DNA from 3 places in the Streptomyces seoulensis genome. Region 1 is predicted to be linked to each of the others. Evidence: riboswitches for the same ligand, from Rfam matches in the RefSeq annotation. Region 1 holds a riboswitch; each other region holds the start of a gene.
What was found. A riboswitch is a leader RNA that binds a small molecule or an ion and turns the genes downstream of it on or off. The one in region 1 is predicted to bind cyclic di-AMP.
Positions count from the first base shown of each region.

Region 2: it holds a riboswitch for cyclic di-AMP, as region 1 does, so the genes downstream of both, HEK131_RS28235 (transglycosylase SLT domain-containing protein) here and HEK131_RS03195 (transglycosylase family protein) in region 1, are expected to answer to the same signal.
Region 3: it holds a riboswitch for cyclic di-AMP, as region 1 does, so the genes downstream of both, HEK131_RS11730 (C40 family peptidase) here and HEK131_RS03195 (transglycosylase family protein) in region 1, are expected to answer to the same signal.

Region 1 covers NZ_AP025667.1:674,711-676,887, reverse strand. The annotation lists gene HEK131_RS03195 (transglycosylase family protein) at 279-980, opposite strand; cyclic di-AMP (ydaO/yuaA leader) riboswitch at 985-1,164, opposite strand; gene HEK131_RS03190 (transglycosylase family protein) at 1,346-2,177, opposite strand, start outside.
Region 2 covers NZ_AP025667.1:6,138,002-6,140,178, forward strand. The annotation lists gene HEK131_RS28230 (polyprenyl synthetase family protein) at 1-536, opposite strand, end outside; cyclic di-AMP (ydaO/yuaA leader) riboswitch at 1,123-1,316, shown strand; gene HEK131_RS28235 (transglycosylase SLT domain-containing protein) at 1,322-1,801, shown strand; gene HEK131_RS28240 (HAD family hydrolase) at 1,878-2,177, opposite strand, start outside.
Region 3 covers NZ_AP025667.1:2,514,738-2,516,914, reverse strand. The annotation lists gene HEK131_RS11740 (ATP-dependent Clp protease proteolytic subunit) at 1-167, shown strand, start outside; gene HEK131_RS11735 (hypothetical protein) at 175-480, shown strand; cyclic di-AMP (ydaO/yuaA leader) riboswitch at 905-1,034, shown strand; gene HEK131_RS11730 (C40 family peptidase) at 1,038-1,511, shown strand; gene HEK131_RS11725 (ATP-binding protein) at 1,605-2,075, opposite strand.

The sequences.
Region 1 (2,177 bases):
GTGCGGGGCGTCTGCCGGATGGCATGCCCTGCGTCTAGAGCCTAACCGTCCCCGGGGCGTCGGCCGTCGACCGACCGCCTCGTGAACGGGGTGGGACAGGGAGACCGTACCCATTGTTCCCGCCCGGAACAAAGGGGTTCGGGGCATCGGTACGGCCGAGGGAGGACGCGCACCGCCCCGGCGCGCGGGGGGAACGCGCACCGGGGCGGGGGTCCGTGGCGGACCGGAGGCTCGCGGAGCCGGACGGGTCGGGGGCCGGCCCCGGGAGCGGGTCGCGGTTACTTCAGGTGCAGCATCTGGCCGGGGTAGATGAAGTCGGCCTTCTCGACGATGTCCTTGTTCAGGTCGAACAGCTTCTTCCAGCCGCCCTCGACCTTGTGCTCGGTGGCGATGGAGCTGAGCGTGTCGCCCTTGACGACCTTGTACTCGCCGTCACCCTTCTTGGCCTTGCCGCCGGTCGGGGTGGTGACGGTCTTGCTCGCGTCCGGACGCTCGGTGGAGCGGGAGGCGGCCTGGTCGTCGGCGGTGCGGTCGGAGGTGTCGGCCGCGGCCTTGTCCTCCGTCTTGGTGTCCGTGGAGGGGGCCGGGGCGGCGGAGCCGCTGTACGGCGTGCTGGACAGGCCCGTGCCGCAGACCGGCCAGGCACCCTTACCCTGGGCGGCGAGCACCTTCTCGGCGACGGTGATCTGCTGTTCCTTGCTCGCCTTGTCGGCGGTGCCGGCGTACTGCGTGCCGCCGTACGCGGCCCAGGTGGAGGCGGAGAACTGCAGACCGCCGTAGTACCCGTTGCCGGTGTTGATGGACCAGTTGCCGCCCGACTCGCACTGCGCGACGGCGTCCCACTCGGAGCCGGTGGCGGCGGAGGCGCTGCCCGACGCCATCACCGGGCCCGCGACGGCCGCGCCGGCGACACCGGCGAGCGCGAGGACACGGACGGTCTTGGACGGGCGACGGTACTTGCCCTTGCTGGAAAACAGCATGGATCGATCCCCTCACCGACGCCTGCGAGGTGAGCTGTCGGGTTCGGGCCGGTTGAGTGCCCGGCCACCCCTCCCCCGTCACTGCGGAAAAGGCGTGGCTCCACCCCAAGCCCGCACCGGCGTCAATCACCGGTCCGGGCACTTACCTTGGGTCCCCCGCTCCTGCCTACGGCGCTTGACGCGACGGTTGTCCCCGAGGGCCGCTGGCAGGATTCGGCGTTGCGGCCACGGGGGCTCGTGGTGACGAGCGGTCCCGACCGTAGACACGCGCCGAGGCGAATTTCAAAGACGATCAAGGCTTCTGAGAGTCATCCCACACTTTCGCCAATTGGGACATATAAGAGGATAGTGGGCGTCAGATTCCCCTATTCCGCGTCCGTTTCGCCCGGCACCTTCAGGGTCTGCCCCGGGTCGAGATGGTTCGGGTCGGAGCCGATGGCATGCTTGTTCGCGGAGTAGAGCGCTTCCCACCCGCCGTCCACGTCGAGGGAGTCGGCGATGGAGCCGAGCGTGTCACCGTCGCGGACGATGTAGCCGCCCGGAGAGGCGGTGGCGTGGCGGCCCGTCCCGGCCGCGTGCTGACCGCCCGTCACGGCCTCGTCGGCGCTGCCGCCGCGATGACGGCCGCCGCCGCCGAGGTCGCCGGTGTCGACCAGGCTCCAGGAGCCGCCGTCCTCCCACGAGTCGTCGGAGTCCTTGGCGGCGGGAGCACTGGAGGCCGAACCGCCGCCCGCGTAGCCGCCGTCGGAGGCCGCGGGCGCGGACCCGCCGGAGCGGGAGGTGTCGGTGTCCTTGCCGGAGTGGCCGGAACCGGCCTTCTCACCGGCGTCCGCGGACGGCTTGCCGGTCTCCTTCGAGGAGGAGTCGGACGAGGGGGACGAATCCGCCGTTCCGGACGAGTCGGAATCATCGGGCGAAGCGCTCGCGTCGGGAGCCTCGCTCGGCTTGTCGTCACCGGTGTCGGAGCCGCCCTTGTCCGCGGACGGGGACTCGCTCACACCCGTGTCGACGTCCACCGAGCCGGAGTCGGAGGTCAGCCCGGCGAGCAGGGCGCAGGTGGCCCAGTGGGTGGTGCCCTGGTCGGCCAGGATCTTCTCGGCCACCGAGATCTGCTGCGAACGGCTGGCCTGGTCGGCGCTGCCCGCGTACTGCGTGCCGCCGTACTTGTCCCAGTCGTCCTGGGATATCTGCAGGCCG
Region 2 (2,177 bases), 5.5 Mb from region 1:
TTGCCGGAGAGGACGTCGAGGTAGTGCTCGACCGGGTCGCGGCCGTCCTGGGGACCCGCGGTCTCCAGTATCTGGCCGGTGACGAGGCGCTCGAAGGCGAGGGCCTGCACGCGGACGGCCTCGGGGCCGAGATCGGCGAGTATCTGCGTGGCACGGGCGAAGAGGAAGTCACCGGTGAGCACGGCGACGGAGTTGCCCCAGCGGGTGTTGGCGCTGTCCACGCCGCGCCGCACGGCCGCCTCGTCCATGACGTCGTCGTGGTAGAGCGTGGCCAGGTGGGTCAGCTCGACGACGACGGCCGAGGGCACGATGCGCGGGGCGTGCCGGTCGCCGAACTGGGCGGACAGCAGCACGAGCAGCGGACGGAACCGCTTGCCGCCGGCCCGCACCAGGTGCTGGGCGGACCCGGTGATGAAGGGGACCTCGCTCTTGGTGGCCTCTAGCAGGCCCGCCTCGACAGCCGTCAGTCCGGCCTGGACATCGGCTTCCAGTGCCTGGTCCCGCACGCTCAGCCCGAACGGCCCGACGACGGTCACGAGGTTCTCCTGTCTGCTGGTGTCTGCTGGCGACTTCACGGCTTGTCGATAGGTCGCTGCCATCAGTCAAGTCAGCGTATCCGGTCCTCTTTGGATCACCGATCGCACCCACCGGTCCAGCTCATGAGGTATCGGTTTTCGTCCGGCATGTGCCGGATGGGTGGACAAGAACCGATATGGGGGGAGTCGGTCGGACGGTCCGGCACTCGGGGAGTCACACCGAGCCAACGAACGGGAGCGTCCCAGAGGTTCCGCCCCAGGGGGACCGACACTCCCTAATACCCACAGACGGCTCAAATCCACATAATCCCCCATGTCTGATTTTGCGTATTTTGCGATTCCGTGAGTTGGCTCACGCGGACCGTCACCTCGCGCCTACCCGCGCAAACCCCCCTCTCACCCCCTTCTTACCGTGCCCGGTAAGGAAGTTGAGGATTGGCGACCGCAAAGGATCAAGTAGGCCAATTGGGACAGAGCAAGGTCAACTAGGTCTTTGGGTGAATCAAGTACTTGTTCCGGACATGTGCGGTCGCATACGTTCCCGCCCTGTCAGGCGAACGCCGAATCCTGCCGCGCCTGGCACACCCATTCACGAACTCATTCGTACGGCAGGAGCGGGGGACCCAGGTAAGCCGCCGGACCGGCCGACACATGTCGCGCCGGAACGGCTCGGGGTGAAGCCATTTCGTCCCCGGTGTCCGACGGGCACCGGGGACGACGCGGCCGGGCACCTCCCCGCCCGAACCCGACAGCTCACCTCGCAGGCGACGGAGAGGAACTTCGACATGTCTGCTGTTGCTCAGCCGCGCCGTGCCCGCACCAAGCGCATCGTCCGCACGCTCGCCGTCGCCGGTACCGGTGCCGCGATGTTCGCGCTCCCCCTCATCGGCGCCACCAGCGCCTCCGCCGCCCCGGCCGCCAAGACCGCCACCACCACGGTGTACCCGAACAACCTCGACGGCTGGATCCGCCAGTCCCTGGCGATCATGGCCGAGAAGGGCATCCCGGGCACCTACAACGGCATCCACCGCAACATCATGCGGGAGTCCTCGGGCAACCCGCTGGCCATCAACAACTGGGACATCAACGCCATCAACGGCACCCCGTCCAAGGGCCTGCTCCAGGTGATCGACCCCACGTTCAACACGTACCACGTGGCCGGCACCTCGCTCGACCCGTACAACCCGGTCGCCAACATCACCGCGGCCTGCAACTACGCCGCCCACCGCTACGGCTCGATCGACAACGTCAACGGCCCGTACTAGGCGGCCCGGCCCACCCGGCCAGATCCGCACCGCGCCCCCGTCACACGCCTCACGCGTGCGGCGGGGGCCGTCGCCGTCACAGGGCGAACAGGCGCTCCAGCACGACGGCCACCCCGTCGTCCTCGTTGGAGAGGGTGACCTCGTCGGCCACCGCCTTCAGCTCGGGATGGGCGTCGGCCATGGCGACGCCGTGGGCCGCCCACCGGAACATCGGGATGTCGTTCGGCATGTCGCCGAAGGCGACCGTGTCCGCGCGGCCCAGGCCCAGGTGCTCGGCGGCCAGCGCCAGACCGGTCGCCTTGGTGATCCCGCACGGCTGGAGCTCGACCGTGCCGGGACCCGACATGGTGACCGTGGCCAGCGAGCCGACGACCGA
Region 3 (2,177 bases), 1.8 Mb from region 1:
CGCGGGATCTGATGGAGGAGATGTTCGTCCGGCACACCGGGCGGGACGCCGCCACCGTCCATGCCGACCTGGAGCGCGAGCGGGTGCTTGACGCCGCCGGCGCCCTGGAGCACGGCCTGGTGGACGGGATCGTGGGCGACCGCAAGAGCCTGCCCGGCGCCCGGTGAGCGGGCCGTGCTGCCGGAGCTGCCACCACTGCCCGCGCTGACCCGCGCCGAGGGCGAGCTGATAGACCGTTACCTGGAGGCGGCAGACCTGCTGGGCCGGATCAACCCGGCCCGGCACGGAGACACGTACCGGGCACTCAGGGCGGCGCAGGCGCTGGCGCGCACGGCGGCCGCACTCCGTGACGCGCTCGCGCTGATGCACGGGCGGGGCGAGACGGAGCTGCACGGGGGCACGCTGGCACACGCGCTGCGGGTGCTGGACGGGGAGCGCCGGACCGCGCGCGTCGCGCTCCCGCCCGATGGTGTCGGCTGACCCGGACACCGCCTCCGGCCGGGCGGCCCCCCACATACCGCCCGCCGAGCCGAAACGGGCCGAACGTGGTACCGCCGACCGGTGTATCTCCGCGCCCGTTTCCGTGCTCGCCGAGTTGCGCGCGGCGCGCCCCACGGGCCGCCGCGCGGCTGACGAACCCCAGGTCCGGGCCTACGGCGGGGAACTGACGGGGGCTCGAAAACGCCACTGTCCACCCGAACGGGTGAGTGGTGAGTAACGCCACAAACCACCGGTTCCATTGGGATTTTCGGACAGGAGTGGGCCAAGATCCCTGTCTGACGACAAGCCCCCGCCGCAGCGGCGGGGCGGTCCGGGCGGACGCCGAGTCCTGCCGCCGCCCGGATGCCCGGTCGACAGAAGTGCATCGGCAGGAGTGGAGGACCCGAGCAAGACGGGTCGCCGGGACGGATGTCCGCCAACAGCGGGCAGTCGTGCCGAGCAGCCCTTGGGGTGAAGCCGTGGTGACACGGCCGGGCAACTTCGCCAGCCCGAATCCGACAGGTCATCCTTCACAGGCGGCTGACGAAGGGTTGCGCATGACTGCGCTCAATCGTGTCCCGTCGCTGATGGCCCGGGCCGGTACGGCCTCGGCTCTCACCCTGGCCGCGGTCGGCGGCTCCATCGTGGTGCCGGGACTGGCCACCGACGCCTCCGCCGCGACCACCGCGACGAAGGCACTGAACGTCGCGGCTTCCAAGAAGGGCGCACCGTACCGCTACGGGGCCACCGGTCCCCGCAGGTTCGACTGCTCGGGCCTGACGCTGTACTCGTTCAAGAAGGCGGGCAAGTCCCTGCCGCGTACGGCCGCACAGCAGTACAACAAGACGCACCACATTTCCTCAGGCCGCCGCAAGGCCGGTGACCTGGTGTTCTTCCACTCGGGTTCCAGCGTCTACCACGTCGGCATCTACGCCGGTAAGGGCAAGATCTGGCACGCGCCCAAGACCGGGGACGTGGTGAGGCTGCAGAAGATCTGGACCAAGAGCGTCTGGTACGGCCGGGTGAACTGACCCACGGAGCGCGGCGGGAGCGGTTCCCCACGGGCGTACAGGCCCCTGGAGCCGCTCCTGGCCCCGGCGGGCCTCCCAAGGCCCCCGGGCGGCTCAGCGGGCCGGGGAGGGCTCCGGCCGGGCCGCGGTGGCCCGCGGCTGGCTCGGGACGCTCCAGGGCAGCTCGACGAAGACCGTCTTGCCGCCCTCGCGGGTCGGACGGACGCGGAGCTTGCCGCCGCACTCGACGGTGAGACAGCGGATGATGGCCATGCCGCGCCCGTTGTCCTGGGCGACGGCGGCCGGAAGTCTCTTGGGCAGCCTCGGATGGCTGTCCGTCACGCCGATGAGCAGCAGCTCGTCCCTGGCCAGCACGACGTCCACGGTGAAGGTGGGCGACTGGCCCAGGGTGTGCTGGACGGCGTTGGTGGCGAGTTCGGAGACGATGAGGCGGACGGTGTCGGTCACCTCGTCGTCCGAGGGCAGCCCCCAGCCGGCCAGGGTGCCCACCACATAGGACCGGGCCGTGGAGACCGAGGCGGGATCGCTCGGCAGCGTGACGGATGCTTCCAGGTGGTCTGCCATGGCGACGTCGTCCCTTTCCCACGGGCCCGCCCGCCGGCCTTCCACGGGCCGCGCGGCGACGCGGGGCGGAGGGTTCGGGGACGGTCCCGCACTGATGCCTGC